DNA from 2 places in the Streptomyces sp. cg35 genome. Region 1 is predicted to be linked to the other one. Evidence: riboswitches for the same ligand, from Rfam matches in the RefSeq annotation. Region 1 holds a riboswitch; the other holds the start of a gene.
What was found. A riboswitch is a leader RNA that binds a small molecule or an ion and turns the genes downstream of it on or off. The one in region 1 is predicted to bind thiamine pyrophosphate.
Positions count from the first base shown of each region.

Region 2: it holds a riboswitch for thiamine pyrophosphate, as region 1 does, so the genes downstream of both, thiO (glycine oxidase ThiO) here and ACQUQD_RS01830 (purine-cytosine permease family protein) in region 1, are expected to answer to the same signal.

Region 1 covers NZ_CP191268.1:353,010-368,759, reverse strand. The annotation lists gene add (adenosine deaminase) at 1-349, opposite strand, end outside; gene ACQUQD_RS01880 (adenine deaminase C-terminal domain-containing protein) at 376-2,148, opposite strand; gene ACQUQD_RS01875 (purine-cytosine permease family protein) at 2,197-3,645, opposite strand; gene ACQUQD_RS01870 (LacI family DNA-binding transcriptional regulator) at 3,874-4,941, shown strand; gene ACQUQD_RS01865 (hypothetical protein) at 4,975-5,151, opposite strand; gene ACQUQD_RS01860 (alanine--tRNA ligase-related protein) at 5,520-6,695, shown strand; gene ACQUQD_RS01855 (hypothetical protein) at 6,765-6,953, opposite strand; gene ACQUQD_RS01850 (ANTAR domain-containing protein) at 7,103-7,513, shown strand; gene ACQUQD_RS01845 (STAS domain-containing protein) at 7,703-7,975, shown strand; gene ACQUQD_RS01840 (STAS domain-containing protein) at 7,957-8,346, shown strand; gene ACQUQD_RS01835 (aspartate/glutamate racemase family protein) at 8,389-9,090, opposite strand; TPP riboswitch at 9,250-9,350, shown strand; gene ACQUQD_RS01830 (purine-cytosine permease family protein) at 9,342-10,787, shown strand; gene ACQUQD_RS01825 (alpha/beta hydrolase) at 10,923-11,618, shown strand; gene ACQUQD_RS01820 (class I SAM-dependent methyltransferase) at 11,734-12,651, shown strand; gene ACQUQD_RS01815 (response regulator transcription factor) at 12,746-13,453, shown strand; gene ACQUQD_RS01810 (sensor histidine kinase) at 13,440-15,404, shown strand; gene ACQUQD_RS01805 (hypothetical protein) at 15,518-15,750, shown strand, end outside.
Region 2 covers NZ_CP191268.1:6,480,819-6,496,568, reverse strand. The annotation lists gene metF (methylenetetrahydrofolate reductase [NAD(P)H]) at 1-879, opposite strand, end outside; gene thiE (thiamine phosphate synthase) at 975-1,622, opposite strand; gene ACQUQD_RS29660 (Rv2175c family DNA-binding protein) at 1,705-2,070, opposite strand; gene ACQUQD_RS29655 (NAD(P)/FAD-dependent oxidoreductase) at 2,191-3,354, opposite strand; gene ACQUQD_RS29650 (hypothetical protein) at 3,516-3,863, opposite strand; TPP riboswitch at 3,916-4,029, shown strand; gene thiO (glycine oxidase ThiO) at 4,027-5,196, shown strand; gene thiS (sulfur carrier protein ThiS) at 5,193-5,393, shown strand; gene ACQUQD_RS29635 (thiazole synthase) at 5,401-6,195, shown strand; gene pknB (Stk1 family PASTA domain-containing Ser/Thr kinase) at 6,249-8,204, shown strand; gene ACQUQD_RS29625 (deoxyribonuclease IV) at 8,498-9,367, shown strand; gene ACQUQD_RS29620 (DUF4396 domain-containing protein) at 9,452-10,003, shown strand; gene ACQUQD_RS29615 (sulfite oxidase-like oxidoreductase) at 10,028-10,660, opposite strand; gene bfr (bacterioferritin) at 10,836-11,315, shown strand; gene ACQUQD_RS29605 ((2Fe-2S)-binding protein) at 11,341-11,589, opposite strand; gene ACQUQD_RS29600 (class II 3-deoxy-7-phosphoheptulonate synthase) at 11,751-13,103, opposite strand; gene ACQUQD_RS29595 (anthranilate synthase family protein) at 13,396-15,291, shown strand; gene ACQUQD_RS29590 (2-hydroxyacid dehydrogenase) at 15,228-15,750, opposite strand, start outside.

The DNA of each region.
Region 1 (15,750 bases):
CCCGGATGACGGTGTCGAAGGCCACGCCGCGCGCGGTGTGGGCCTGCGGGTCGAAGAAGATCTCCGCGTACCGCACGTTCTGGGAGTGCGCCTTGGCCGCGTAGGCCGCCGCGAGGTCGTAGAAGTCCTGCTCGGTACGGAGCACGGTCATGCCCTCGTAGTACACCGAGAGGAAGCCGGGCAGGTCGTCGAAGTCGTACGCGGCGCGCAGCGCGGCCTCGTCGGCGTACGGCAGCTCGATGCCGTTGCGCCGGGCGAGAGCGAACTTCAGGCCGGGCTCCAGCGTGCCCTCGATGTGCAGGTGCAGCTCGCACTTGGGCAGGCCGGCGATGAACGCGTCGACAGTCATGGTGGTGAACTCCTCGGAGAGCGGCGTCAGTTGGCGGCGGGGCGCAGGATGTCGACGACGTCCTGGGTGTGGTAGTTGACGACGCCCAGGTCGGTGACGGCGTACTCGGGGATCGCGGTGATCTCCAGGAAGATCAAGTAGCCGAACGCGGAGGGCAGTTCGCAGCCGAGGGCGCGGGCGGCGGCCTCCAGACGGTCCTCGGCGTCGGCCATCTCCTCGGGCGGCAGGTCGGCGACAATGCCGGCGACCGGGAGCGGCAGGAACTCCTTGATCTCGCCGTTCTCCACGACGATCTGACCGCCGCCGTGCTCGGCCAGGTGGTTCACGGCGAGGGCCATGTCGGCCCGGTCGGCGCCGACACAGATGATGTTGTTGTCGTCGGGGGCGGCCGACGAGGCGATGGCACCGGAGCGCAGACCGAACCCGTTGATCATCGCGGTGGCGGTGCCGCCGCCGTTCTTCCCGTAGCGCTCGGAGACCGTGACGTACAGGGCGTCCTGGTTCAGGTCCGCGCGGACCGTGCCCTCGACGACCGGGAGCGTCAGCTCGACGCCCTTGCGCACGAACGGCACCGTGCGGTCCATCTCGACGACGAGCACCCGGGCCGAGGAGCCCTCGGCGACGACACCGATGCCCTCGGCGCTGACCGGCGCGACCTGGAAGGCGGGGGAGAGGGCGGGGGTCCGCTCGGGCGGCCGCGGGGCGTTCACCGTACGCCCGTCCTCGGCGACCAGCTCACCGCGCGAGAACACCCGCTCCACCTGGAACGACTCGGGGGAGTCGACGATCAGCACGTCCGCGTAGCGGCCCGGCGTGATCGAGCCGACGAGGTGGTCGATGCGGTACATCTCGGCGCAGTTGAGCGTCGCCATCTGGATCGCCTCGACGGGCCGCACCCCGGCCTTGATCGCCATGCGCACCAGCTTGTCGAGGTGGCCCTCGCGCAGGATGTCGGCGACGTGCATGTCGTCGGTGCACAGCCCGACGCGGCGCGACTGGGCCCCGAACTCGGTGATGGTGCGCACGTTCTCGTTCATGAAGTGCGCCACCGACGACTCACGGATCAGCAGCGACATGCCGGCCCGCAGCTTCTCCAGGGCCTCTTCGGCGGTGTAGCTCTCGTGGTCGAGGCGGACGCCCGCGGCCGACAGCGCGTTGATGGTGGTCTGCGCGGCCATCGGGGCGCAGCCGAAGATCGGCAGCCGGTTGCGGTGGGCGAGTTCGAGGGCCTTGAGGACCTTTTCGTCGCGGTTGAGGACGAACTCGGCGACGGTCTCCCACACGCCGAAGCAGTCCGCCTGCCCCTGCGCCTGCGCGTGGTCGTCCGGTCCGAAGGTGAAGCCGACGGTCGTCTCGGGCAGCGTGTACGGCGTCTTGAACGGCGCGCCCCAGAAGATCTTCATCGGGCTCGCGTCGGCCTCGCGCAGCGCCTCGCGCACGCCGTCGAGGCCGGCGACGACGAGGAACTGGTCGAGCCCGGAGACCACCGAGGTCGTACCGAACCGGACGGCTGCGTCGGCGAACATCGTGACCGACAGCTTGGAGCACTCCAGGTGCAGGTGGCCGTCGATGAGTCCCGGGGTGAGGTACTTGCCGGTGGCGTCGACGATCTCGGTGCCGGGCCCCTCGTACGCGCTGACGTCCCCGGTGGCGGCGACGCGGTCGCCGGTGATGGCGACGTCGGCCGGGTAGATCTCGCCGGTGCAGACGTTGACGAGCTGTCCGCCCTTGATGATCCGGTCGGCCTTGACGACACCTTCGGAGGCGTCGATGAGGTCGCGGAGGCTGGGGTGGTTCATGGGGTTCGCTCCAGAGCGCGTACGAGAGGGCGGAGAAGGAGGGGAGTCTCAGGCGGAGGGGGTGAGCGCGGCCTCGGCGCGGACGGTGCGGCGGGCGAGCAGCCAGTACGCGACACCCGCGACGAGGGCGCCCGCGAACACCGACAGGTCCAGGCCGCCGGCGGCGTCGGACAGCGGCCCGACGAACACCGTGGAGTCGACCCAGAGGACCGCGGCGACGAAGCCGAGCAGGACCGCGATCAGGCCTGCGGGGCGGACGCCGCCCTTGTGCCAGTAGATGCCGTCGCGGCCGGTCTCCTCGGGGAACAGCGAGGGGACGTCGTAGCGGCCGCGGCGCAGCGCCCAGTCGGTGAGGTAGACGGCGGCCCACGGACCGAGCCACAGCACGATCAGGCTGAGGAAGTTCGACAGCAAGGTGTAGAAGTCCGCGGAGAAGACGGCCCACAGGGTGATCGCCGTGCACAGGGTCAGGTCGATGAAGACGACCATCCAGCGCTTGATCGGGATGCCGACGGCCAGCAGGTTCAGGCCGGAGGAGTACATGTCGGTGGTGTTCACCGCGAGCAGCGAGACGATCGCGAGCAGCAGGTACGGGGTGATGAACCAGCCGGGCAGGACCTCGGGCAGTCCGGAGATCGGGTCGGTCGCGTTCGTCGTCGCGGTGGCGACGGCCGCGCCCAGGATCTGCAGCAGGATGTTGGGCACCATGCCGCCGAGCGCGGCGCAGGTGAACACCTTGCGGGGCGCCGAGTCGGCGGGCAGGTAGCGCGAGTAGTCGCTGCCCATGTCCGCCCACGACAGGCCGCCGGACGCGGTCACCATGGCGAGCACCAGGGAGATCGTCACCAGCGACGGGGCGGCGCCGTGCGCGGCGAAGTCGGCCTTGGGCACGACGAGGAACGCCATGACCGCGAACATCGCCGCGAAGATCCAGGCGAAGTACTTCTGGACCTTCATGATCAGGTGGTAGCCGGACAGCGGCAGCAGCATCTGCAGACCGGCCGCCACCGCGATGACCAGCAGCTTGAGCGGGGTGCCGGCCGTGACACCGGCCTGCTCCAGGAGCGCGAGGCCGGCGAGGACGATCAGTACCATGCCGCCCGCCTCGAAGCCGACCAGCATGACCCAGCTCAGCAGGGCCGGCAGCCGTCCGCCGCGCGGCCCGAAGGCGGCGCGCGACACGGAGTGTGTGGACGTTCCGGTGCGCGGTCCCTGGAGGCTGGTCAGGCCGGTGACGGTGAAGCCCAGGACGTTGCCGACGACGATCAGTGCGACCGCGTACCAGAACGACAGGCCGAAGGAGACGACGAGCGCTCCGTAGACGACGGTGAAGACGGTGGTGTTGGTCCCGGCCCACAGGCCGAACAGGCGGCTGGGCCCGCCCTGGCGCTCGGCGGCGGGGACGGCGTCGATGCCGCGCTGCTCGACCGTGAAGACGGACGTCGGCGTGGCGGGCTCGGAGGATCCGGGCGGGGCGGCGGTGGTGGCCTCGGCCATGGTCGGCAGGCGTCCTTTGCGGACTCGCGTCCCGGCCTGGAGGGACGGGACGGTGATGTACGGGGATGTCCGGTGCGAACCGGAGGGGCGCACGGCGGTGTGCGGGGGAGCGGCAGGCGGCACGGGAGTGGTCCGGTGCGAACGCCGAGCCTGTTGCCCAAACGTTTTGGCAACGGTCCGGACGGTACTGCCTAAACGTTTTGGCAGTCAACCGGTAAGCTCGCCGCCATGTCAGACGTCACAGAGCCGAAGCGGAACGGAGCGGCCCGGGGCCCCCGCGCCCAGGGGGCGGCCAAGGGAGGCGGCCTGCGCGAGGTGGCCCGGCGGGCCGGAGTCTCGGTCACCACCGCCTCGCACGCGCTCAACGGGGTCGGCCGGGTCGGCGCCGAGACGCGCGAGCGGGTGCTGGCCGTCGCGGCCGAGATCGGCTACCGCGCCAACCCCAATGCCCGGGGGCTGCGCGGCGCCCGTACGGGGCTGCTCGGTCTGACGCACCGCACCGCCGTCGAGGGCGGCATCACCGACATCGAGTATTTCGTGAAGATCGTGAACGCCGCGACCTGGACGGCGATGGCGCACGACTACTCCCTCGTGCTCGTCCCGCCCTCCCTCGACGGCCGCCCCTTCGACTCGCTCCCGCTCGACGGCACCATCGTCATCGACCCGCTCACCGACGACCCGCTGCTGACGCGGCTGTCGGACATGGGTGTGCCCGTGGTCACCACCGGCCGCGACCTGTCCCGCAAGGACGCCTTCCCCTGGGTCGACAACGAACTGTCCACCTGCGCCGTCGCCGCCTTCGAGCATCTGGCGGCCACGGGGGCCCGCCGGATCGGTCTGCTGACCGGATCGACCGGGCAGTCCTACGACGAGGACGCCGCCCGTACCTACCGTGACTGGTGTGCGCGCACGGGAAATCCGGTGCTCATGGACCGCGCCGAGCCCGGCACCGACTCCACCGCGGCCGCGCACCGGCTGCTCAGCCGCCCGGACCGTCCCGACGCGCTGTACGTGGTGATGGAGAAGTTCGGCTTCGCCACGCTCGCCGTCTGCCGTGAACTGGGTCTCGCCGTGCCGCAGGACGTCCAGATCGTCGTCGGCGCGGACGGTGAGTTCGCCCGCAGCGCCCGTCCCGCGCTCACCGCGCTCGACCTGGCGCCCGAGGAGATCGGCAAGCAGGCCGCGGAGCTGCTCATCGGCGTGATCCAGAACCCGCGGACGGAGGAGACCGCGGCGCGGCACCGGCTCGTTCCCGCCACGCTGCTGCGGCGCGCCTCGACCCGTGAGCCCGTCTGAGGCGTTCCCGGCGGCGGACGACTGCGGTTTGGGTCAATAGATCACGGTGGACCACCGGTTGCAGCAGATCTGCTCCTCGGCCTGCGCCGATACGGCGTTCTCCTCGGGCTGCTGCGGCGGCTTCCGGAGCGTGCCGTCCGGCGCGGTGCGGGAGTGCGGCTGCACCGGGACGCGGTGCGCCAAGCTGTTGATCGCATCAATCTCGGCCATGTCCGGTCAACGAGCCAGGCGCCGCCTGGTTGCGCGACGTGACCGACTCCGGTGGCGTGCAGGCCGCCGCGCTCTCCTTCGTGCGCCGGCCGGGCCTCGCCGCCGGGGCGAGTCGAAAAGCAGGTGTGGTTCCCGCGCGGGCCGCGTTAGCGTGGAGCCATGAACGTCATCGGCCGAAGTGCCACCGCAACCGCGCGAGCGACCAGCTCGCCGGTTGCCGCCTGACGTTCTTCAGTTCTTCCTCGGCGACCGGAGACGGCCCGCCGAGGATTCCGTGGCAGTCCCTTCCCTGCCCGCTCCGGTCTCCGATGATCGTGCGGACCCCGTGTCCGGTGCCTCCCCGCTCAGTCGCGAAGGAGCCACACCCCATGAACACCGAAGAGATCATCCGTACGTTCGTCGAGTACTTCGAGGAGCGCGGCCACCGCCGCATCACCGGCTCCACACTCCTGCCGCCGCCCGGCGATCCCGTCCTGTTCACCACGTCGGGCATGCATCCCCTCACCCCGTACCTCGAAGGGAAGCCGCACGAATTGGGGCGGCGGCTGGTCAACGTGCAGCGCTGTCTGCGGACCACGGACGTGGACGAGGTCGGCGACCCCACGCATCTGACGGTCTTCGAGATGCTCGGCACCTGGTCGCTCGGCGACTACGAAGGCCCCCAGAGCCTCGTATGGGGATACGAACTGCTCACCGAGGGGCTCGGTGTCGACCCGGGCCTGATCCACGCCACGGTCTTCGGCGGCGACGAGCAAGTGGGCCCCGACACGGACTCCCTGCGCGTGTGGCAGGAGTTCGGGGTCCCGGTGGAGCTCACCGTCGAGGACAACTGGTGGTCCAACGGCCCGACCGGCCCGTGCGGACCCGACTCGGAGATCTTCGTCTGGACCGGCGACACCCCACCGCGGTCGACGCCCACCCGTGACGACCGCTGGGTCGAGGTGTGGAACCACGTGATGATGCGTCACCGCCGCCTTCCCGACGGCTCCCTCGTGCCGCTGCCGCAGCGCAACATCGACACCGGCCTCGGCCTGGAGCGGCTGGCCTCACTGCTCCAGGGCAAGAACTCCGTGTTCGAATGCGATGTCTTCACGCCGTGGCGCGACCTGGTGCCGTCCCTGTGGGACCTGGACGAACCGTCGTTGCGTATCGTCTGCGACCACTTGCGCTCCGCCATCGTGGTGATCGGGGACGGAGTGCGGCCGGGCAACACGGGACGCGACTACGTGCTGCGGCGGCTGGTGCGGCGTGCCCTCACCGTCTTGTGGCGCGACGACCCCTCACCTCATCTGGGCGACCTTCCGGGGGAGTTGGTGCGCCACACCCTGGACCACTTCCGGCAGACCACGGACCCGGACGAGGTGCGCGGGGTTCTCCTCGACGAGGAACAGCGGTTCCGCCGGCTTCTCCAGCGCGGCCGACAGGTGCTGGCCCGCCCGCGCTTCCAGGGCCCGCTCGACGAAGAGGACCTGCACTATCTGCACGACACGCACGGCTTGCCCCGCGACCTGGTGCTGAGCCTGCGGAGCTTGGGGTGGTCGTAGGGGACCGGGGTGGCGTGCATCAGATGCCGCGCTGCCGACGGATCGACCCGGCACCCGTGAGAGGAGCACTCAGCGCGGCGTCCCGTACACGGACCACGCGATGATGAACAGCACGACCGCGCCCGTCAGCACCAGGGTGCCGGTTCCCATGTGCAGGGAGCGTTCTTGCTCGGCGCGCTTCTCCTCGATGAGGACCTTCGCGTCGGCCTCCGTGCGCGTACGCACCCATTGGCCGTTCTGGCCCAGATTCGGAACCATGCTGCACCTCCCGCATCAACTCCTGTGCTGCTCACCACTTTTCGGGACGTCAAACCGCACAGGTGCGAATATGTCGAGGGCATGCCGATGCGTTACGCAAGGCATTGCGCGGCGTGAAAAGTGGGAGAGAGTGTGAAACAAGCCGCCCCATGGAGACAGCACTGCCCGGCCGAGCGGTACCCCGTCCCGACAACAGCGCGGAGGTCGTGATGAGCCCTGAAGGCGAAGGCGCCGATCCGGCGGAGGGCGCGGAGGTGTCGGTGGCCGCGCTGAAAGAGGAGAACGAACAGCTCCGGCGCGCCATCCACGCGCACGCGACGGTGGACCAGGCGATCGGCATCATCGTGGCGGTCGGCCGGCACACGCCGGAGGAGGGATGGAACATCCTCCGCGAGGTGTCCATGAACACGAACGTCAAGCTGCGTGAGGTGGCCGAGGCGTTGATCGAGTGGGGGTGCAGCGGGGACCTCTCCGCGGGCATCCGGGCGGAACTCGAGCGGCGTCTGGATCGCCACCGGGGCGACAGCGCATGCGGCGATCGGCGGCCACCCGCTTCGTGACCGGGCGAGGGCCCCGCTCTCCGCCCGCTCCACGAGCGGGCGGAGAGCGGGGTGGCGAGCTCACTGCCGAACCCTCCCGGGAGGGGCTCGGGGCGTCAGCCCTGTTCTCTGCCCTGGTCTGGGCGGGGTTCCCGCATTTGACCGAGTCATTCAGGTTCTGGGGAACACGATGGGAACAGCGGCGCCACGATTCCCCGCCACGGCAGGGAACCGACCGGGGAGCTGGACCACCACACCACGCCCGAGGTCCGCGCCGCGCTGCCCGGCATCGACCTGTGCCCGGTCCGGCAACTCGTCCTCGATCTCGAAGGTCTCGCGCCGTGCGACTCCAGCGGTGTCGGCGTGCTGATCGCCTGCCCGGCACACAAGGGGGCGTGGCTTCCCGGATCGGGGGTAGGCGCAGCCGATAGGGGCCGTGCGGCCCTATGGCTGAGGGGTCGAAGATGGAACGAGCGCGGGTGAGCTTCCCGGCCCGTTGGGAAGACGGCGGTGTCCTGGTCGTCGATGTCGTCGGCGAGTTCGACGAGGGCGCGGCGGCCGAGCTGTGCGGTCTGCTGACGCGCATGGCCCGTACCGGACAGCAGGTCTTCGTGGTGGACTTCACGGGAGCCGAGCGCTGTGACATCGGCGCGGCCCGGGCGTTCGTCCGGGCGAGCCTGGAGGCGGAGGCCATGTCGGGGGACGGGTTCCTCGCTGTCGTCGCGAGCGCCGTGGTGCGTTCCGCGCTGTACACCGCGGCTGCCGACTGCCTCTCGGGCGGCGTCCACGGCTCCGTCACGGACGCCGTCGAGGCGTACTGGGCCCCGGAGGGACTGGGGGAGCGGGCGTCCTGAACGCAGGCCCGCTCGGCCGCCGCGGAGCCGGCAGCCGCTGGTTCAGGACGCGGCGTCGCCCAACGCGGCCGTCACGGCTGCCTCGGCATGCAGGCGTGCCGTCGGAAAGACGGGGACGGGACTGTCCTCGGCACCGATCAGCAGCTCGATCTCGGTGCAGCCGAGGATGATTCCCTGCGCGCCCGCATCGACGAGTCCCGCGATGACCTTCTGATACGCGGCGCGCGACGCGTCGCGGACCACGCCGAGGCACAACTCCTCGTAGATCACCCGGTGCACGAGCGCCCGGCCCGCTTCATCGGGCACGAGGACGTCGAGGCCCCCCTGTTCGAGGCGGCCGCGGTAGAAGTCCTGCTCCATCGTGAACGCGGTGCCCAGCAGGCCGACCCGCCCGAGTCCGGCCGCACGTACGGCGTCGGCGGTCGCGTCGGCCAGATGGATCAGGGGGACAGCCGTGGCCGCCTGGACCTGGTCGGCGACCTTGTGCATCGTGTTGGTGCAGATCAGCAGCATGTCGGCGCCGGCCGCCTCCAGGCTCCGGGCCGCCGCGGCGAGAATCCGTCCGGCCTCCGCCCAGCGGCCCTCGACCTGCAACCGCTCGATCTCCGCGAAGTCCACCGAGTGGAGCACGCACCGCGCCGAGTGCAGTCCGCCGAGCCGGTCCCGGGTGAGCTCGTTGAGCAGCCGGTAGTACTCCGCCGTCGACTCCCAGCTCATCCCGCCGATCAACCCGATGGTCTTCATCGCACCCCTCCTGAACCGTGATCACCGGGCGGGCCTGCCCGGCACTCACGAGCATAAGCGCAGGGTCTGACGGCGAATCGCGCCATAAGCGGGGCTTATCGGAGGTCATGGGGGTGGGGCGAGCGCAGGGCGAAGGACCGGCTAGTGTTCGCTCCGGTACTGCCCGACACGGGGTGCCCCGCGACAGCGACGGGGCTGAGATCACACCCGTAGAACCTGAACCAGTTAGCACTGGCGGAGGGATGTCAGCGATGTCGATGCCGCACGCTTCCATGGAGCCGCACGCCGCCGAGGCGCCGGGCGCGGCCGTCTTCGACGGGCGCATGCCCGTCGCACCGGGGGACTGGCGCCCCGAGGCGCGGGGCATAGCCCCCGTCCCCGAGAGCCACCGGTACGGGCGCGCCGGACGGCTGTTCACCGTCTGGTTCGCGCCGAACCTGACCATGAGCGGCGTCTTCACCGGCACCGTCGGGATCGCCCTGGGGCTGGACTTCGCCACCGCCCTTGCCGCGGTGGTCGTCGGCACCGTGCTCGGCGCCGTGCCCACCGCCTACCTCGGCACCTGGGGCAGCCGCACCGGTGCGGGTCAACTGCCGCTCGCGCGGCTGGCCTTCGGGCGGGGCGTGGTCGTACCCGGCGCTCTGCAATGGCTGTCGTCCATCGCCTGGGACGCGCTCATCGGCCTGTTCGGCGGCGACGCCCTCGCACGGCTCTGCGGCTGGCCGTTCTGGCTGGGGGCGCTGGTGATGATGGCCGCCCAAGGAGCGCTCGGCGCGCTGGGCTACGAGGCGATCCACCGCCTCCAGAAGGGCATGACGGCTGTTCTGGCGATCGCCTTCTGCGCCCTGGCGGTCCGCCTTGCCGACGCCGGGGTCACCCCGGCCGGCCACGGGGCCGCGCACGGTGCCGACCGCTTCGGCGCGTTCGTCCTGACCGCCACGATCGCGTTGAGCCTGGCCATCTCCTGGGCTCCGTACGCCAGCGACTTCAGCCGATATCTGCCGCGCGCCACCTCCCCGGCGCGCATGTTCTGGTGCACGCTGTCCGGCGTCGTCGTGTCGTTCACCGCCGTTCAGGCCCTCGGGCTCTGGGGCGCCTCGGTCTTCACCGACCAGACCGCCCAGGGCGTCGACACCTTGCTCGGCGGTGGAGTGATCGGCTCGGTCGGACTGCTGGCCGTGGCGCTCGCCGCGCTGTGCAGCAACGCGATGAACGACTACAGCGGTTCGCTCGCCCTGCAGGTCATCGGGGCGCGCCTGCCGCGCCCGCTCGCCGCCGGTCTCGCCGCGCTCCTCGGCTTCCCGCTGGTGCTGTGGATGCACGCCGCGGACACTGCCGCCCGCTTCCAGAACGTGCTCCTGTTCGTGGGCTACTGGATTCCCGGGTTCGTGGCGGTCGTCCTCGTCGACTGGCGGGCCCGGGCCCGTGAGCGAGGCGGCGCCGACATCGACCTGGCCGAGGAACAGGCCCGTCAACAACCTTTTCTGCCCGCGCTGTTGGCGTTCCTCGCCGCCTTCGCCGCCACCGTTCCCTTCATGGACACGGCCCTCTACGTCGGGCCCGTCGCCGAGGCGCTGCACGGCGCGGACCTCGGCTACTACGTGGCCTTCGGCACCGCGCTCGTCCTCTACGCGCCTTTCAGGCTGCGTCGGGGCAAGACGCTTCGGACGGGCCGCACCGACGTCGGCCCGACGTGATCAGGTCCGACCTGAACTGACAGGCATCGGCGCCCGGCTGCCGGCCGGACGCCGGTACGCGTCATGCGGGTCCAGGGATTCTGCTGTCGGCCAAGACGGGCGCGGCCGTCCCGCCGAGGCCGACAGGATCGGCCCATGCAGCCGCTCTTCGTGCTCGTCCACAGCCCGTCCGTGGGTCCCGCGACCTGGCGCCCGGTGGCCGACCGCCTGAGAGCGGCGGGACATCAGGCGCGGGTGCCGTCCCTGCTGCACGTGGCCGCCGACGCTCCGCCTTTCTGGCCCGGCATCGTCCGCGCCGTCCGTGACGACCTCCGGCACGTCCCGGCCGACCAGCCCGTCGTCCTGGTGGCACACAGCAACGCGGGCCTGTTCCTCCCTGTGATCCGCTCGGGCCTCGACCAACCGGTGACCGGCTCGGTCTTCGTCGACGCCGCGCTGCCGGCCCGGACGGGACCGACCCCCGTCGCGCCATCGGAACTGCTGGACCTTCTCCGCCCGATGGCGGTCGACGGCGTACTGCCGCGATGGACCGACTGGTGGGACGAGGCCGACATCGCCCCGATGTTCGCCGATCCCGCGATGCGGCGGACGGTCGTCGAGGAGCAGCCCACTCTGCCGCTGTCCTACTACGAGCAGCACATCCCCGTGCCCGACGGCTGGGACGACCACCCCTGCTCCTACCTGCTGTTCGGCCCGCCGTACGAAGACCTCTGCGCCGAGGCGCGCGCACGCGGCTGGCGCGTGGCACACCTTCCCGGCGCACACCTCCACCAGCTCGTCGACCCCGCCGGCACGGCCCGGCACCTCGTCGGCCTCGCCACCGCCCCCTGACGCTCCCGCCCAGTACAGCCGAGCTTTTTGCGCAGCACGCCGTCGAGATCGCGGGCTTCTTGCGTCATGGGCAAATCGGAATGCGCCGAGGGCAAGAGCGCGTACCGTCGGACCCATGACGCACGACGTATCCGCAGCTCACGGCACCCACGCACACACCCACGCGCACGGCGGCCACGGGGAAGCGCACCAGCACGGACCCGGCCCGGACGGCCTCGCGGAGATCCTCGACCGCGACGCCGAACTGTTCGCGAGCTACCTCGCCTCCGTGACCGCCCGGGTCGCGGAGCTGGCCGGGGACGACGTCCGGCACATCGTGGACCTCGGTGCCGGCAGCGGAACCGGCACCTTCGCGCTGCTGAAGCAGTTCCCCGACGCGCGGGTGACCGCCGTCGACAGCTCCGCCGACATGCTGGAACAGCTCGCCAGGGCCGCGGCGGAGCGGGACGTGACCGCACGGGTGGAGACCGTCCAGGCCGACGCCGGGGCGAGCCTGCCGGGCATCGACGGCGCGGACCTCGTCTGGGCCTCGGCCTCCCTCCATCACCTTGACGACCCGGCCGCGGCGCTCGCCGTCATCCATGGAGCACTGCGCCCCGGCGGGCACGTGGCCGTCGCCGAACTGGACGGGATGCCGCGCTTCCTGCCCGACGACGTCGTGCCGGACCGGACCGGCCTGGAGGACCGGTGCCGTACGGCGCTCACCGCACTCCACGCCGAGCAGGTGCCCCACCTGGGAGCCGACTGGGGCACCCTGTTGGCAGCGGCGGGTCTCGGCGTCGAGTACGAGCACACCGAGCATCTGCGCCTGGACGCCTCGACCCCGCTGCCCGCGAGCGCCGGACTCTACGCGCACCGCGTCCTGCACCGCATCCGCGGAGCCGTGGAGGGCCGCGTCGACGCCGCCGACCTCGCGGCGCTCGACACGCTCCTGGACGGCGGCGCGCAGGACGTGCGCCACCGCGACGACCTCGTGGTGCGCTCGACACGACAGCTGTGGATCGCCCGCCGCCCCGCGGACGCCGGACTCTGACGGCGCGCACCGCCCGCGTCGGGCCGCGGAGGAACCGCGCCGAAGCGGCACGTCACGCGGCTCGCCTACGCTCTGCCAGGTGTGCGCACATGTGATGGTCGCCGAAGACGACGAGAAACAGGCCGAACTGGTCCGCCGCTACCTGGAGCGGGAGGGCCACGCCGTCACCGTCGTGGGGGACGGGCGGCAGGCCATCGAGGAGGTCCGGCACAAGGAGCCCGACCTCCTCGTCCTCGATGTGATGATGCCGCGGACCGACGGCCTGGACGTCGTACGCGTGCTGCGCGCGGAGGCGCGTGAGGTGCCGGTGCTGATGCTGACGGCCCGCAGCACCGAGGACGATCTGCTGCTCGGCCTCGACCTGGGCGCCGACGACTACATGACGAAGCCGTACAGCCCGCGCGAGTTGATGGCGCGGGTGCGCACACTGCTGCGCCGCACCCACCGGGGCGGCCCCGGCCCGAGCGGCACCGCCCGGTTCACGGTCGGCTCGCTGGTCGTCGATCCCGACCGGCACGAGGTCTCGGTCGACGGCGCGCCCGTGGAGTGCACACCCGGCGAGTTCCGGCTGCTCGCCGCGATGGCCGCCGAGCCCGGCCGGGTCTTCAGCCGTCAGCGGCTCCTCGCGGAACTGCACGGATTCGACAAGTACATAAGCGACCGCACGGTCGACGTGCACGTCATGAACCTCCGCAAGAAGATCGAGCCCGCGCCGCGCCGCCCGGTCCGGCTGCTCACCGTGTTCGGCGTCGGCTACAAGCTGACGGACCCGGCGAAGGGCGCACGCGATGCGTCGGCGTAGGCCGGGGGAAGGGCCGCGGCGGGACCGGCCGCCGCTGCGCAAGAGCCTGAGCGGCAGACTGCTGGGCGTCTCCGTCCTGGTCGCCACCTGTTCCGTGGCGGCGACGGCCTGGCTCGCCGTCCAGACCACGTCCGGCGCCATCAAGCAGGAACAGGGCCAGAACCTCGCCGACGACACGAGGATCTACGACACCCTGCTCGGGTACGCGGCCACGCACCCCGGCTGGGACGGCGTCGACGCGACCGTGCGCGACCTGGCCCGCTCCACGGGGCGCCACATCACGGTGACCACCCAGGCACGCCGTCCGCTCGCCGACTCGGCGGGGCACACGGCCCCGGGCGCGCTGCCCACGCAGGCCTCGGCCACCGTCGATCCGCTGTCCGTGGACACGGCGCTCGCCGCCGACCGGACCCGGACGGCGACCGCGTCGACGGACCGGATCGACGCACGCGCGGTCGGCCCGTTCCGGCTGCCGGCCGCCGAGCGGTCGCAGCTGCGCGCCTTGGCCCGGCGCGCCACGTCGTGCCTGCGGTCGGTCGGGCTCGCCTCGGACATCGTGGTGGGCCCGAGCGGCCGCCCGCGGATACAGACCGTCGGCACCGGCGCCGGTACCGGGACGAGCACCGCCACCCTCCCCCCGGTGTACGACAAGTGCACGACGGACGCGCTCGACCGGCCGACGACGACGGAGCGCAAGGCGCTCGCCGCGCTGACCCGCCTCACCAACTCCTGCCTCACGCGCCAGGACCACTCCCGCGTCGCCCTCTCCCTCGACCTCACCTGGGAGCAGGGGCCGCGCCCCGTACCGGCGCAGGAAGCGTCCCGGGCACCGACGCCGGCCCCGGTCGCGACCGTGGCCGAGGACGACCGCACGGTGGCCTCGTGCGTCAGCACGGCGCGCCGCGAACAGCTCACCTCCTACGTCGCCGCGCCCGTCCTGCTGCTCATCGGCGACCCGGACGGCGGCACCGTCCCCGGTTTCGACCTGTCCCCCCGTAACACCGCCAAGATCGCGGGCGTCGCCGCCCTGGTCCTCGCCCTGACCGTCGGCGCCTCCGTCCTCGCCGGCACCCGACTGGTGCGACCGCTGTACGCGCTGACGGGCGCCGCCCAGCGACTGCGGGACGGCGGCGCCGCGCAGCCGGTACCGGTGACGACGGACAACGAGATCGGCAGGCTCGCGGCCGCGTTCAACGACATGTCGGCCCACCGCGCACGTCTGGAGGAGCAGCGCAAGGCCATGGTGAGCGACGTCGCGCACGAACTGCGCACGCCGCTGAGCACCATCCGCGGCTGGCTGGAAGCGGCGCAGGACGGACTGGCCGACCCCGATCCGGCGTTCGTCGCGTCGCTCCTCGAAGAGGCCGTGCAGCTCCAGCACATCATCGACGACCTGCAGGACCTGGCGGCCGCGGACGCGGACGCGCTGCGCCTGCACCCGCGGCCGCTGCGCGTCGAGGAACTGCTCGGCCAGGTCGCCGCGGCCCACCACGTGCGCGCGGAGACCGCGGGGGTGACGCTGGCCGTGGAGCAACAGGCTCCTCCCGTGCCGGAGTTGACGGCGGACCCGGTGCGGCTTCGGCAGGCGGTCGCCAACCTCGTGTCGAACGCGATCCGTCACACGGAGCCGGGCGGCACGGTCACCCTGCGGGCCCACGCGACGGAGTCCGGTGACGAGATCGTGGTGGAGGTCGCCGACACCGGCAGCGGCATCCCCGAGACCGACCTGCCGTACGTCTTCGACCGTTTCTGGCGCGCGGAGAAGTCCCGCAACCGGCGCACGGGCGGCAGCGGCCTGGGCCTGTCGATCGTCCGCAAACTCGCCCAGGCCCACGGCGGTTCGGCCACGGCCGCGAGCACGGAGGGCGAGGGATCGGTGTTCGCGCTGCGGCTGCCGCGCACGGGTCCGCCCCCGCGGACCGGCCCTGATGCCACGACCACAGCGGTCTGACAGCTTCTTCACAACTCCGCGCAAGCCTGTGTCCGTCGATCACCGGCTCACAACCGGCGATCGACGTCTCGTGGCCGACCGGCCCCGAGCGAACAGGTATTGGAGTCATCGCCATGTCCCACCGACTGTCCCTGCGCACCGCAGCCGTCGCCGCCGCCGTGGCGGCCGGGGTGCTCGTGCCCGCCGGCACCGCGCTCGCCACCGACACCACACCCAAGCCGGTGGCGAGCGACCGCGCCGCCGACGAGAAGGCCGACAAAACGCCCGCCCCGACCGGGGACTCGGACGCGGCGCGCAAGCGGGCCGCCGCCAAGGAGGCCGAGGCGACGCCCGCTCCGGCGCAGGA
Region 2 (15,750 bases), 6.1 Mb from region 1:
CAGCGTCGCAGTGGAGTTGTTGAGCGTAATGAAGTGCAGACCCGGGACACCTTCGTCAAGCAGCTTCGCGCAGAACTCCGTCGCGAACTCGATGCCAATGGAGCGTACAGCGGCCGGATCGTCTTTGGCTGTGAGGATCCGCTCTTTCAGCGCCGGAGGGAAGTCCGCGTTGCTGAGCTTGGGCAGGCGTTCGAGCATGCGCACGCTCGTGACCGGCATGCATTCCGGAATGATGGGCGTCTCGCAGCCCGCGGCGGCGACCCGGTCGCGCAGCCGCAGATACTCCTCCGGGTAGAAGAACATCTGCGTGATCGCGTAGTCGGCGCCCGCCCGGCACTTGTCGACGAAGTGCCGCACGTCGGTGTCCCACTCCGTGGAGCGCGGGTGCATCGCGGGGAACGCGGCGACGCCGACGCAGAAGTCTCCCGACTCCTTGATCAGCTCGACGAGTTCGGCCGCGTACGTCAGCCCTTCGGGGTGCGAGACCCAGTCGGCCATGGGGTCGCCCGGCGGGTCTCCGCGCACGGCGAGCATGTTCCGGATGCCGGCGTCGGCGTACTGGCCGATGATGTTGCGCAGTTCGGCGACCGAGTGCTCGACCGCGGTGATGTGGGCGACCGGCGTCAGCGTCGTGTCGACGACGATCTGCTGGGTCTCCTTGACCGTGCCCGCGCGCGTGGAGCCGCCGGCGCCGTACGTCACGGAGACGAAGTCGGGCGAGACGGCCTCGACCCTGCGCAGCGCGTTCCACAGGTTGCGCTCGCCCTTTTCGGTTTTCGGCGCGGAGAACTCGAAGGAGTACGTCGTCTTGCCGGTCGCGAGCATGTCGCGCACGGTGCGGGCGCGATCAGTCCTGGTGGAAGCAGTGCCAAGGGCCATACGGGCAGGTTACTGACGGAATCCGGTTGCCCATAATCCCCGTCCACCTTGCGGACAGACGAGCCGAAGGCCTGCTCCCCGAAGGGATCCCGGGGTCAGACCGAGCGCAGGCGCTTGGCGAATTCGGCGGTCGCGGCGGCCGGATCGTCGGCCTCCGTGATGGCGCGCACGACGACGACGCGACGGGCGCCCGCGTCCAGGACCTCGTCCAGGTTCCCCAGGTCGATGCCGCCGATGGCGAACCAGGGGCGGTCGGTGCCGAGGCCCGCGGTGTAGCGCACCAGGTCGAGACCGGGGGCGTGGCGGCCGGGCTTGGTCGGCGTCGGCCAGCAGGGGCCGGTGCAGAAGTAGTCCACGCCCTCCTGGACGGCGGCCGCGGCGGCCTCCGCGTCGGCGTGCGTGGAGCGGCCCACGAGGATGCCGTCGCCGAGAACGGCGCGGGCCGCGGGGACAGGCAGGTCGCCCTGGCCCAGGTGCAGCACGTCCGAAGCGGTCGCGTGCGCGACGTCCGCCCGGTCGTTGACCGCGAAGAGCTTGCCGTGGCGACGGGCCGCCTCGGCGAACACGGCGAGGTGCTCCAGCTCCTCGCCGGCCTCCATGCCCTTGTCGCGCAACTGCACGATGTCCACGCCGCTGGAGAGCACCGCGTCGAGGAACTCCGGCAGGTCGCCCTGGCGCTTGCGGGCGTCGGTGCACAGGTAGAGCCGGGCATCGGCGAGCTGCGTGCGCTTCGGGTCGGCCATGGGAAATCCCCCCGTGTGGATCAGGTGTCGTCCGGCGTGCGCACCACGGGGTCCGTGGTGCGCACGCCGGACGGTTGTCAGGTCAGACGGCGAGCGCCTGGGCGCGGCGCTTCACCTCCGTGCCGCGATTCTCGCTCAGGGCCTGCGCGGGCGTGCCCGGCAGGGTCGGGTCGGGGGTGAAGAGCCACTCCAGCATCTCTTCGTCGCTGAAGCCGTCGTCCCGCAGGACCGTCAGGAGGCCGACGAGCCCCTTGACGATCTTGTCGCCGTCGATGAAGGCGGCGGGCACGTGCAGTGCCCTGTTCTCACCACGGCGTACGGCGATCACCTGGCCTTCCTTCACCAGCTGCCGCACACGCGTCACCTCGAGGTCGAGTTGCTCCGCGATGTCGGGGAGGGTGAGCCAGTCGGGGACGAGAGCATCGATCTTTGCGTCAATCTCGGTCACGGGACAAGCCTGCCATCCCGGACTGACAGTCGGAAGTCGGGGCGGTCTGACCAGGGGTTTCCGCCACGCGGCGGACGGCACACGGCCGGCCCGCCCACGGTCGTCCGGGGTAGGCCGGGTTCAGGCCACCGCAGACTTCAAGGGGCGGGCGGGATCGCTCAGACGCTCCGGGTCCAGCACGGTGCCCGCCTCGATGAGCTTGCGGCCCTGTGCCAGATCGCGGGGCTTGCCGACGGCGAGCACGGCCACCAGGGCGCCCTCCCGCAGCCAGCACACCGACCAGGCCGCGCCGGCCGGGTCGCCCCGCCACACCGTCGTGTCGGCGGCGTCGTGGTGGCCCGCGTACTGCACGAAGCGGCCGAACTGCTCGGACCAGAAGTAGGGCACCGGGTCGTACACCGCCGGTGTCTCACCGATGATGTTCGCCGCGACCGTGCGCGGTCCCTGCAGCGCGTTGTCCCAGTGGTGGACCATCAGGCGCTGTCCGTAGCGCTTCGAGGGGAACGACGAGCAGTCCCCCACGGCGTACACGTCGAGTACGGAGGTGCGCAGCCCCGCGTCGGCCACCACCTCGTGGTGTGCGCCGAGGCCGATGCCGGAACCGGCCAGCCAGCGGGTCGCGGGGCGGGCCCCGATGCCGACGACGACGGCTCCGGCGGGCAGCCGCGTTCCGTCGTCCAGGACCACGAGGCCCGGCTCGACGTGCTCCACGCGCGCGCGGGTGCGCAATTGGGCTCCCGAGTCCGCGTACCAGGCCGTCATGGGGGCCGCGACCTCGGCGGGCAGCGCCCCGGCCAGCGGCCGCTCGGCCGCCTCCACGACGGTGACCCGGCAGCCGGCCTCGCGGGCGGCGGTGGCGAACTCGGCGCCGATCCATCCGGCGCCCACGACCACCACGTCGTGCTGGTCGGCCAGCACGGGCCGCAGCCGCTCGGCGTCGTCGAGGGTGCGCAGCAGGTGCACTCCGGGGACATCCTCGGCGCCCGGCAGCCGGACGGGCTCGGCGCCGGTGGCGACGACCAGGACGTCGTACGGGACGGGCCCCTCGGCGGTGTCCAGCTCGTGGTCGCCGGGGCGCAGGCCCGTGACCTCGCGGCCCAGCTCCAGGGTGACGCCGAGTGCCTCGAAGTCCACGTCGAAGGCCGATCCCTCGGCCTTGCCGAGCAGCACGGCCTTGGACAGGGGCGGCCGGTCGTAGGGCTGGTGGGGCTCCGCCCCGATCAGCGTGACGGCACCGGTGAAGCCCTGTTCGCGCAGCGCCACGGCCGTCTGTACGCCGGCCATTCCCGCGCCCACGATGACGACGTGCCGCTGCCCTGTGGGTGTTCCGTTGCCGCTCCGCTGCTCGCTCACGGGATCACCTTAGGCACCTGATCTTGCGTCAGTCAGCGGCGCGGGCCACTCCCGCGCCGTGACGTCCTGCACACGGGCCGCCGGTTTAGTGATCAAACAGGGGCGGCGATCTCCTCGACCACACTGGTCCCCCTGCCCACCTGCGACTCCCACTCCCATGTCTCGTCGAGCCGCACCCTGCCGTCCGGCAGCTCGGACACGGTGGAGAGGCAGTGCCCCGAGGACGTGGTCCCGTCGGTCTTCAGCTGTACGTAGCGGAAGTCGAGCCGGTCACCGGAACGCGTGCCCACCAGGTGCCCCTGTACGACGTCGCCGCCTTCATAAGAGGCCCACACGCGCCCGCCGTCCTGGTGGTAGGCGAAGCGCGTACGGGTACCCACTTGGCCCGGCGCCTGGTCGGCCACCGGGGCGAGAACGAGACCGTCGAGCGATCGGGCCACGGGCGGAGGCTCCCTTACTGGAGGTCGTGCGCAAGAGTTAGGGTGGCCAACGTAAAGCACTCGCGGGAGCCCGTACGCAGCGGGCTGAGAGGGAGGCTGGAGCGGCCTCCGACCGTACGAACCTGATCCGGGTCATGCCGGCGAAGGGAGGGGCTGGACGCCCATGTCGCGTACTCCGTCCAAAGCCACCGACGTACTGGTCGTCGGGGGCGGCATCATCGGCCTGGTCACCGCGTGGCGGGCCGCGCAGCGCGGTCTGTCCGTCGCGGTGGTGGATCCCGATCCGGGCGGCGGGGCCGCCCAGGTGGCGGCGGGCATGCTGGCCGCGGTCACCGAACTCCACTACGGCGAGCAGACGTTGCTGAACCTGAACGTCGAGTCCGCGCGCCGCTACCCGGACTTCGCCGCCGAGCTGGCCGAGGCCTCCGGCCGGGACCTCGGCTACCGCGCGTGCGGCACGCTGGCGGTCGCGCTGGACGCGGACGACCGGGCGCATCTGCGTGAACTGCACGCGCTGCAGAGGAAGTCGGGCCTGGAGTCCGAGTGGCTGTCGGGCCGTGACTGCCGCCGCCTGGAGCCGATGCTCGCGCCGGGCGTACGCGGGGGCCTGCGGGTCGACGGTGACCACCAGATCGACCCGAGAAGGCTCGCGGGCGCCCTTGTGACGGCCTGCGAGCGCACGGGCGTGGTCTTCCACCGGACCCGCGCCGAACGGCTCCGTGTCGTACAGGACCGGGCGTCCGGCGTCCTCCTCGCCGACGGCACCGAACTCGCGGGCGGCCAGATCGTGCTCGCGGCGGGCAGCCGCAGCGGGCAGCTCGCGGGGGTACCCGACGAGGTGCTGCCGCCCGTCCGCCCGGTCAAGGGCCAGGTCCTGCGCCTGACCGTGCCCCGGCGGTACGCGCCGTTCCTGAGCCGCACGGTCCGCGCGGTCGTCCGCGGCAGCCACCTGTACCTGGTGCCGCGCGTCAACGGCGAGCTCGTCGTGGGCGCCACGAGCGAGGAGCTCGGCTGGGACACCACGGTCACGGCCGGCGGGGTCTACGAACTGCTGCGGGACGCCCACGAGCTCGTCCCCGGCATCACGGAGCTGCCGCTGACCGAGACCTGCGCGGGCCTGCGCCCCGGCTCGCCCGACAACGCCCCGCTCCTCGGCCCCACCCCGCTGCCGGGCCTCCTCCTGGCCACCGGCCACTACCGCAACGGCGTGCTGCTCACGCCGGTCACCGGGGACGCCATGGCGCATGTGCTGGTCACCGGTGAACTCCCCGAAGAGGCCCGCCCGTTCACCCCCAGGCGCTTCAGCGGCGCCTCCTTGGAGCAGCCCGCATGAACGTATCCGTCAACGGCGAGTCGCGCACCGTGACCGCGGAGACCACGCTCGACGCCCTGGTGGCCACCCTCACCACGGCGCACTCCGGCGTCGCCGCCGCCCTGAACGAGACCGTCGTCCCGCGCACCCAGTGGCCCGCGACCGCGCTCTCCGACGGGGACCGCGTCGAAGTCCTCACCGCCGTACAAGGAGGCTGACTCGTCCATGGCTGACGACGCTTTCGTCCTCGGGGGCACCACGTACTCCTCGCGCCTGATCATGGGCACGGGAGGCGCCCCGAGCCTCGACATCCTGGAACGCTCCCTGACCGCCTCCGGCACCGAGCTCACCACGGTGGCGATGCGCCGCGTGAACGCGACGGTGCACGGCTCGGTGCTCTCGGTCCTGGAGAAGCTCGGCATCCAGGTCCTCCCCAACACCGCGGGCTGCTTCACGGCGGGCGAGGCGGTCCTCACGGCCCGCCTGGCGCGCGAGGCACTCGGTACGAACCTCGTCAAACTCGAGGTCATCGCCGACGAGCGCACCCTGCTGCCCGACCCGATCGAGACCCTGGACGCCGCCGAGACCCTGGTCGACGACGGGTTCACGGTGCTGCCCTACACCAACGACGACCCGGTCCTGGCCCGCAGGCTCGAGGACGTGGGCTGCGCGGCGATCATGCCGCTCGGCTCCCCGATCGGTTCCGGGCTCGGCATCCGCAACCCGCACAACTTCCAGCTGATCGTCGAGCACGCGCGCGTGCCGGTGATCCTGGACGCGGGCGCGGGCACGGCCTCCGATGTGACGCTCGCCATGGAGCTGGGGTGCGCGGGTGTGATGCTCGCCTCGGCGGTGACCCGCGCCCAGGAGCCGGTCCTCATGGCCGAGGGCATGCGGCACGCGGTGGAGGCGGGCCGGCTGGCGTACCGCGCGGGCCGTATCCCCAAGCGCCACTTCGCTGAAGCCTCATCGCCCACAGAGGGCCGGGCCCACCTCGACCCGGAGCGCCCGGCCTTCTGACACGGTCACAGCTCTGCTGCAGTACGGGACCGGTCCCGCTGCACGCATCGGGCATGTCAGTCACTCCTCGTAGACTCCCCTGCGTGGACACGACCCTTCAGGACCCGTTGCTCGGGCACGTGCTCGACGGCCGGTACCGCATCGACGCACGCATCGCGGTCGGCGGGATGGCCACGGTCTACCGGGCCGTGGACACCCGCCTCGACCGCGTGCTCGCGCTCAAGGTGATGCACCCCTCGCTGGCGGCCGACGCCACGTTCGTCGACCGCTTCATCCGCGAGGCCAAGTCGGTCGCCCGCCTCTCGCACCCCAATGTGGTCGGGGTCTTCGACCAGGGCGCCGACGGCGCGTACGTGTACCTGGCGATGGAGTACATCGCGGGCTGCACGCTCCGCGACGTCCTGCGCGACCGCGGTGCGCTCCGGCCCCGCGCGGCGCTCGACATCCTGGAGCCGGTGCTCGCCGCGCTCGGAGCGGCGCACCGCGCGGGCTTCGTGCACCGCGACATGAAGCCGGAGAACGTCCTGATAGGGGACGACGGCCGCGTGAAGGTGGCGGACTTCGGTCTCGTGCGGGCGGTGGACACCGTCACGAACACGACCGGATCGGTCCTCGGCACGGTCTCGTACCTGGCACCCGAGCAGATCGAGGACGGCACGGCGACGCCCGCCGTGGACGTCTACGCGTGCGGAGTGGTCCTGTACGAGATGCTGACGGGGTCGAAGCCGCACTACGGGGACACTCCGGCCCAGGTTCTCTACAAGCACCTCAACGAGGATGTCCCGCCGCCCTCCGCGGCGGTGCCGGGACTCCCCTTCGAACTGGACGACCTGGTCGCTTCGGCCACGGCCCGCACCCCGCAGGTCCGCCCGCACGACGCCGTGGCGCTGCTCGCGCAGGCCAGGGACGCGCGTGCGGCGCTGACCGACGCGCAGCTGGACGCGGTGCCGCCGCAGGCGCGGGACGTGGAGCACGCGGGGGCGGACGACCGGACGAGCGTGATCCCGCGCGCGGTGCAGCTGCCGCTGCCCACGGAAGAGGACCGGTTCAACCGCACCAGCCGCCTGGAGTCACCGCCTCCGCCGCCCCCGGCCACCGCCCCGGCACGCCGCAGGAGCGGCGGTCCGCGACGCGGCACGTTCGCGATCATCGCGGCGATCCTGCTGGTCCTCGGCGTGGGCGCGGGCGTCTGGTACATCAACTCCGGCCAGTTCACGAAGGTCCCGCCCCTGCTGGCCAAGACGGAGGCGGAGGCGAAGCAGCGCCTTCAGAGCGCGGGCCTCCAGGCGGGCGGCAAGACGACGTACAAGTACAGCGACACGTTCAAGCGCGGCAGTGTCATGGCCACGGACCCGGAGGCGAATACCCGCATCCGGGACAACGGCACGGTGAACCTGACCGTGTCCAAGGGCCCCGAGACGGTCAAGGTCCCCGACCTCAAGGGCACGCCCCTCGCCACGGCGAAGAGCGACCTCAAGAACCGGGGCCTCGAACCGGGCATGATCACCAAGGAGTTCAGCGAGGACGTCACCAAGGGCTCCGTGATCAGCACGGACCCGGAGGCGGGTGCGACCCGCAAGTCCGGTTCCGCGGTCGCCCTGGTCGTCTCCAAGGGCGAACCCGTGGACGTCCCCGACGTCACGGGCGAGTCCGAGGAGGACGCCGTGGCCGAGCTTGAGGAGGCGGGCCTGAAGGCGGAGATCGCCACGAAGCGGGTCACCTCCGATGAGGACAAGGGCGACGTGGCCCAGCAGTCCCCCCGGGACGGCCAGCTCGCCAAGGGCGACACGGTCACCCTGACGATCTCCGACGGCCCCCCGATGATCGAGGTCCCGGACGTCACGGGCCTGAGCGTCGACGACGCCCACGCCAAGCTGGAGGACGCCGGCTTCGAGGTCGACGAGGACCGCGGCCTCCTGGGCCTCTTCGGCGACACGGTCAAGAGCCAGTCCGTGACCGGCGGCGACGAGGCCCCCGAGGGCTCGACGATCAAGATCACCATCCGGTAGCGCCCCGGCACCAGCTCCTCAATCGCCGGAGGGGCTCGATCTGCTCAGCCCTCACCGGCGATCACTCGCGTACGAGACGGGAGGGGCCGGTCTGGGGATGTGCGCGCGCAGCACAGGCCACGCGGTATCGGCGGCCAACGCAACCGGCGAGGCCATCAAGATGGCGAGCACGGACATGCCCAGGGCGGCCCCGCACCCGACCACACACCTGTCGGAGACAACGGAAAGCTGCCAAGACAACCCCCGACGGCCACCCTCCTTTCACGGCGCACCCCCATGACACCCTTGACCGCGTGACGAACACCCCCCGCTCCCGCAACCCCATCGGCGGCCACGTCCCCGTAGCCGGCGGCCTCGCCTCCGTAGGCCTCTCGTACGCCCACGACCTCAAGGCCGAGACCGTCCAGGTCTTCGTGGCCAACCCCCGCGGCTGGGCCACTCCCCCGGGAAACCCCCAGCAGGACGAGGAGTTCCGCGCCCGCTGCGCCGCCGAGGACATCCCCGCCTACGTCCACGCCCCGTACCTGATCAACTTCGGCTCGCACACCGAGGCCACCGTGGAGAAGAGCGTCGCGTCGATGCGGCACTCCCTCCGCCGCGCCCGCGCCATCGGCGCCCTCGGCGTCGTCGTGCACACGGGCTCCGCGACCGGCGGCCGCGACCGGGTCGTCGCCCTGGCCCAGGTACGCGAGCACATGCTCCCCCTGCTCGACGAACTGACCCACGACGACGACCCGTTCCTCCTCCTGGAGTCGACCGCGGGCCAGGGCGCCTCCCTGTGCTCCCGCACCTGGGACTTCGGCCCGTACTTCGACGCCCTCGACCGCCACCCGAAGCTCGGCGTCTGCCTCGACACCTGCCACATCTTCGCGGCGGGCCACGACCTCGCCGGCCCGGGCGGCATGAAGCAGACCCTCGACCTCCTCGTGGACACCGTCGGCGAGGGCCGCCTCAAGCTCATCCACGCCAACGACTCCAAGGACGTCGTGGGCGCCCACAAGGACCGCCACGAGAACATCGGCTCCGGCCACATCGGGGCCGAACCGTTCCACGAGCTGATGACTCACCCGGCGACCGAGAACGTCCCGCTGATCATCGAGACGCCGGGCGGTAAGGACGGCCACGCGGCGGACGTCGCCCACCTCAAGGAGCTCCGCCCGTAAGATTCCGCGTTCCGTTGAGGAATACCCCCCAGGGGTATACGGTTCCTGTCACTGACAGGAGCCGTTACTGACGCTGGGGGAACCATGCAGCACAACGCACAAACGGAACACGAACACCACGGGCACGACCACGACCACACACCCAACGACCACGACCACGACCACGCACCCCACGGCCACGGCCACGACCACGGCGGCAAGGTCACCTGGTCCACAGCCGCGCAGGCGACACTGCACTGCCTCACCGGCTGCGCCATCGGCGAGATCCTCGGCATGGTGATCGGCACCGCGCTCGGCTGGGGCAACGTGCCGACGATGGTCCTGGCGATCGTGCTGGCGTTCTTCTTCGGCTACTCGCTGACGCTGCGGAGCGTGCTCGGGGCGGGCGTGACCTTCAGGACGGCGTTCCGGGTGGCGCTGGCCGCGGACACGCTGTCCATCGCCGTGATGGAGCTGATCGACAACGGCGTCATCGCACTGTGGCCGAGCGCGATGGACGCCCAGCTCTCGGACGCACTGTTCTGGGGCGCGCTGGCGGCGTCACTCGTGATCGCCTTCGTCGTCACGACGCCGGTCAACCGCTGGATGATCGGCCGAGGCAGGGGCCACGCGGTGGTGCACCAGTACCACCACTGAAGACGACGCACGCCGGACCCAAAGCTAGAGCTCAGGCCCTTCCCCGGGCTCTTCCTGGTACGAGTACCGCTGCTCCTGCCACGGGTCCCCCACGTTGTGGTACCCGCGCTCCTCCCAGAACCCCCGCCGGTCCGCGGTCATGTACTCGACCCCGCGCACCCACTTCGGCCCTTTCCAGGCATACAGATGGGGCACGACAAGACGCAGCGGGAACCCGTGCTCGGCCGTGAGCAGCTCCCCGCCCTTGTGGGTGGCGAAGATGGTGCGGTCGGCGGCGAAATCGGCCAGCCGCAGGTTCGAGCTGAACCCGTACTCGGCCCAGACCATCACATGCGTGACCGCGGGATCCGGCGGCGCCAGCTCAAGGATGGTGGAGGCCCGCACGCCGCCCCACTCGGCGCCGAGCATGCTGAACTTCGTGACGCAGTGCAGATCGCCGACCACGGTCGCGTACGGCAGTGCCGAGAACTCCTCGTGGTTCCAGCAGTGCTTGTCACCGTCGGCGGTGGACCCGAAGACCCTGAACTCCCAGCGCTCGGGCCGGAACTTGGGCACGGGCCCGTAATGGGTGACCGGCCAGCCGCGCTGCAGACGCTGCCCGGGAGGAAGCTCCGGCTGCACTGCTCCCCCAGACTCGCGACTCACCGGATGACCCATGCCTCCATCCTGACAGACCCCGAGCAGTGGACGTGACCACGCGGGTGCCGACAGGCGTCAGTCGATCATCGATTCGGGCAACTCCTACTAAGCGTGCACTTACTGGACGCGTTTGAACCCCGGTGCAAGGATGCGCGGAACCTGCCGAGTCCACCACGTGGAAGGAGCCTCTGCGATGCAGGGCGACCCCGAGGTCATCGAATTCCTCAACGAGCAGCTCACGGGCGAGCTGACGGCCATCAACCAGTACTGGCTCCACTACCGGATCCAGGACAACAATGGCTGGACCAAGCTCGCGAATTACACCCGTGCCGAGTCCATCGACGAGATGAAGCACGCGGACAGGCTGACGGAACGGATCCTCTTTCTCGATGCCCTGCCGAACTACCAGCGGCTGTTCCATGTGCGTGTCGGACAGACGGTCACCGAGATGTTCCAGGCCGACCGGCAGGTGGAGGTCGAGGCCATCGACCGCCTCAAGCGCGGCATCGACGTCATGCGGGCCAAGGGCGATGTGACGTCGGCGCGGATCTTCGAGGACATCCTGGAGGACGAGGAGCACCACATCGACTACCTCGACACCCAGCTGGAGCTGATCGAGAAGCTCGGTGAGGCGCTCTACCTGGCCCAGCAGATCGAGCAGCCGGACAGCTAGCCCGCCGGAGGGACCGGCCGGCGGATCAGGCGGCTTCGGGAAGCTCCACCTGGGGGCTCTGCGGGGCGAGCGCGACCGCGGCCTCTCCCTGCTCGACCAGCTCGCGCCGCGGGCAGGCTCCCCGCCCGAGCAGCGCCTGGATACGGCGTACGCACGAACCGCAGTCCGTGCCCGCCTTGCAGGCCGACGCGATCTGGCGGGGCGTGCAGGCGCCGCCCTCCGCATGCTTCTTCACCTGGTCCTCGGTCACACCGAAGCAGTTGCAGACATACACGCGGGGGTCACCTCCCGGTCGGGACTCATAGGCGTTGCCGTCCCGATTGATCGGTGAGGCTAACCTAACCTTACCCGCCGGGCCGGATGCACAAAAGTGCCGTGGGGCGCGGATCCCTGTGATCCGCGCCCCACGGCTGTGTACTCATGTCCCTCGAGGGATCACTGGTCCCGGTACATCTCCGCGACCAGGAACGCCAGGTCCAGGGACTGGCTGCGGTTCAGGCGCGGGTCGCAGGCCGTCTCGTAGCGCTGGTGCAGGTCGTCGACGAAGATCTCGTCGCCGCCGCCCACGCACTCGGTGACATCGTCACCGGTGAGCTCGACGTGGATGCCGCCCGGGTGCGTGCCGAGCGCCTTGTGGACCTCGAAGAAGCCCTTGACCTCGTCGAGCACGTCGTCGAAGCGGCGGGTCTTGTGACCGGAGGCCGCCTCGTACGTGTTGCCGTGCATCGGGTCGGTGATCCAGGCGACGGTCGCGCCGGAGGCGGTGACCTTCTCCACCAGCTCGGGCAGCTTGTCGCGGACCTTGTCGGCGCCCATGCGGACGATGAAGGTCAGGCGGCCCGGCTCGCGGTCGGGGTCGAGGCGCTCGATGTACTGCAGCGCTTCCTCGGCCGTCGTGGTCGGGCCGAGCTTGATGCCGATCGGGTTGCGGATCTTCGAGGCGAACTCGATGTGCGCGCCGTCGAGCTGACGGGTGCGCTCGCCGATCCAGACCATGTGGCCCGAGACGTCGTACAGGTTGCCCGTGCGCGAGTCGACGCGGGTCAGCGCCGACTCGTAGTCGAGCAGCAGCGCCTCGTGGGAGGCGTAGAACTCGACCGTCTGGAACTCGGCCGGGTCGGTGCCGCAGGCGCGCATGAAGTTCAGCGCGTTGTCGATCTCGCGGGCGAGCTGCTCGTAGCGCTGGCCGGACGGGGACGACTTCACGAAGTCCTGGTTCCAGGCGTGCACCTGGCGCAGGTCGGCGTAGCCGCCGGTGGTGAAGGCGCGCACCAGGTTGAGCGTCGAGGCGGACGCGTTGTACATCCGCTTCAGGCGCTCGGGGTCCGGGATGCGGGCGGCCTCGGTGAACTCGAAGCCGTTGACGGAGTCGCCGCGGTAGGTCGGCAGGGTGACGCCGTCGCGGGTCTCGGTCGGCTTGGAGCGCGGCTTGGAGTACTGGCCGGCGATGCGGCCGATCTTCACGACCGGCACCGAGGCGGCGTACGTCAGCACGGCGCCCATCTGGAGCAGGGTCTTGAGCTTGTTCCGGATGTGATCTGCGGAGACGGCGTCGAAGGCCTCGGCGCAGTCGCCGCCCTGGAGGAGGAACGCCTCTCCCTTGGCGACGGCCGCCAGGCGGGTACGCAGCTGGTCGCACTCGCCCGCGAAGACGAGCGGCGGATACGACTCGAGGTCCGCGATCACATCGCGCAGAGCCTCGGCATCGGGGTACTCGGGCTGCTGCGCCGCGGGCAGGTTTCGCCAGGTGTTGCCAGCGCTTGCGCTGGTCTTAGCGTTCACGGTCACCTCGCCAACATTACGGGGTCATGTCGGGCGTCCATCCCACCGCTCATCTTTTGAGACGGATGAGAGTCGGGAGGCACACATGAGCCCGGGGTTCGGGTACGGTTGCGCCCATGTTCGCGCAGTTTCTGAACCGCACCTGGTGGTGGACCGCACATCCGGCGGCCCACTGACTGCGCGTATCCAGACTTCGCGAAGGCCGCCCGAGGGGCGGCCTTCAGTGTTTTCAGGACCGGGCCGTTCCTCTCCGACCGACTTCCGACCGACTTCAGGAATCCAGGAAGAGGAACCGCCCATGCAGCTCTCGGCTCTGCTCGCCGACGACCGACCCTTCGCGCTGCTGCGCCGCCGCACGCCCGGCCGCGACCACGACACGGTCGAGGTCCTGATCGGCGGGGTCGGCACGTACGACCGGCTCGCGGACATCCCGGAGGGGCTGGCCCTGGTCCCCTTCCGGCAGATCAGGGAGCGCGGCTTCGACGTCCGCGACGACGGCACACCGCTCGTCGTCCTCACCCCCGAGGAGTCGTACGAGATCCCGCTCGACGAGGCGCTGCGGCAGCTCCCGGCGCACGACGTCCGCGTCCGGGACGGCGGTTTCGACGTCGACGACGAGACGTACGCCGGCATCGTCGGCCGGGTGCTGCGCGAGGAGATCGGGCAGGGCGAGGGCGCGAACTTCGTGATCCGCAGGACGTACGAGGGCGAGATCGAGGGGTTCGGACGGGCCGACGCGCTCGCGCTGTTCCGGCGGCTGCTCGACGGCGAGCGGGGCGCGTACTGGACGTTCGTCGTGCACACGGGAGACAGGACGCTGGTCGGTGCCAGCCCCGAGGTGCACGTGCGGATGTCGGGCGGGACGGTCGTCATGAACCCGATCAGCGGCACCTACCGCTATCCGGCCGCCGGGCCCACGCCCGAGGACCTGCTGGACTTCCTCGCCGACGGCAAGGAGATCGAGGAGCTGTCGATGGTCGTCGACGAGGAGCTCAAGATGATGTGCACCGTCGGCGACATGGGCGGTGTCGTCGTCGGGCCCCGCCTCAAGGAGATGGCCCACCTCGCGCACACCGAGTACGAGCTGCGCGGGAAGTCGACCCTCGATGTGCGCGACGTGCTGAAGGAGACGATGTTCGCGGCGACCGTCACCGGCTCGCCGGTGCAGAACGCCTGCCGGGTCATCGAGCGGCACGAGGTGGGGGGACGCGGGTACTACGCCGGTGCCCTGGCGCTCGTCGGGCGGGACGCGGGCGGCGCGCAGACCCTGGACTCCCCCATCCTGATCCGCACCGCCGACATCGACGCGGCCGGACGGCTGCGGGTGCCGGTCGGCGCGACGCTCGTCCGGGGGTCGGACCCGGCGGGCGAGGTCGCGGAGACGCACGCGAAGGCCGCCGGCGTGCTGGCCGCTCTCGGCGTACGTCCCGGACGGCCGCGTGAGGAGAGCACGCGGCCCGCGCTGGCCGACGACCCGCGGGTCCAGGCCGCGCTCGACGGACGCCGCGCGGCCCTCGCACCGTTCTGGCTGCGGATGCAGGAGCGGCACGGAGAGCTCTCCGGACACGCGCTCGTCGTGGACGGTGAGGACACCTTCACGGCGATGCTGGCGCATGTGCTGCGCTCGTCGGGGCTCGATGTGACGGTGCGGCGCTACGACGAGGAGGGGCTGCGGGACGCCGTCCTCGCGCATGAGGGGCCGGTCGTGCTCGGCCCCGGGCCCGGCGACCCGTCCGATCTCACCGACCCCAAGATGCGGCTGTTGAGGTCGCTGACGGCCGATGTGATCCGCGGCCACCGGCACGGCGTGCTCGGCGTCTGCCTCGGGCACGAGCTGATCGCGGCCGAGCTGGGCCTGGAGATCGCCCGGAAGGACGTGCCGTACCAGGGCGCGCAGACCGACATCGCGCTGTTCGGCCGGACCGAGACCGTCGGGTTCTACAACAGTTTCGCGGCCCGCTGCGACGACGCGGCGGCGCTGGAGCTGGCCGCGCACGACGTCGAGGTCAGCCGGGACCCGGCGAACGGGGAGGTGCACGCGCTGCGCGGGCCGTCCTTCGCCGGGGTGCAGTTCCACCCGGAGTCGGTGCTCTCGCTGCGCGGCGCCGGGATCGTGCGGGAGCTGATCGGTCAGCTCGTCGCCGGCGCCTCGGCCGGGACCAGCACGTTCTCGGAGCGGCGGCCGGCCAGGTAGTCCAGGACGTTCTGCACCGTGGTGTCGATGATCTGGCCGACCGCGTCCACGGTGTAGTACGCCTGGTGCGAGGTGACCAGGACGTTCGGGAACGTGACGAGGCGGGCCAGGGTGTCGTCGTCGACGATCTCCAGGGACTTGTCGAGGAAGAACAGGCCCGCCTCGGCCTCGTACACGTCGAGGCCGACGCCGGTGAAGCGGCCCTCGCGCAGTTCGGCGACGAGGGCCTTGGTGTCGACGAGACCGCCGCGGCTGGAGTTGATCAGGATCGCGTCGTCCTTCATGGTGCGCAGGGCGGCGGCGTCGACGATGTGCTCGGTGGCGGGCAGCAGCGGGACGTGCAGGCTGATCAGGTCGGCCTCGGCGAAGAGCTGGTCCTTGTCGACGTACTTCATGCCGAGGGCCACGCACTCCGGGTTCTCGGCGACGTCCCAGCCGAGCAGGTTCATGCCGAAGCCG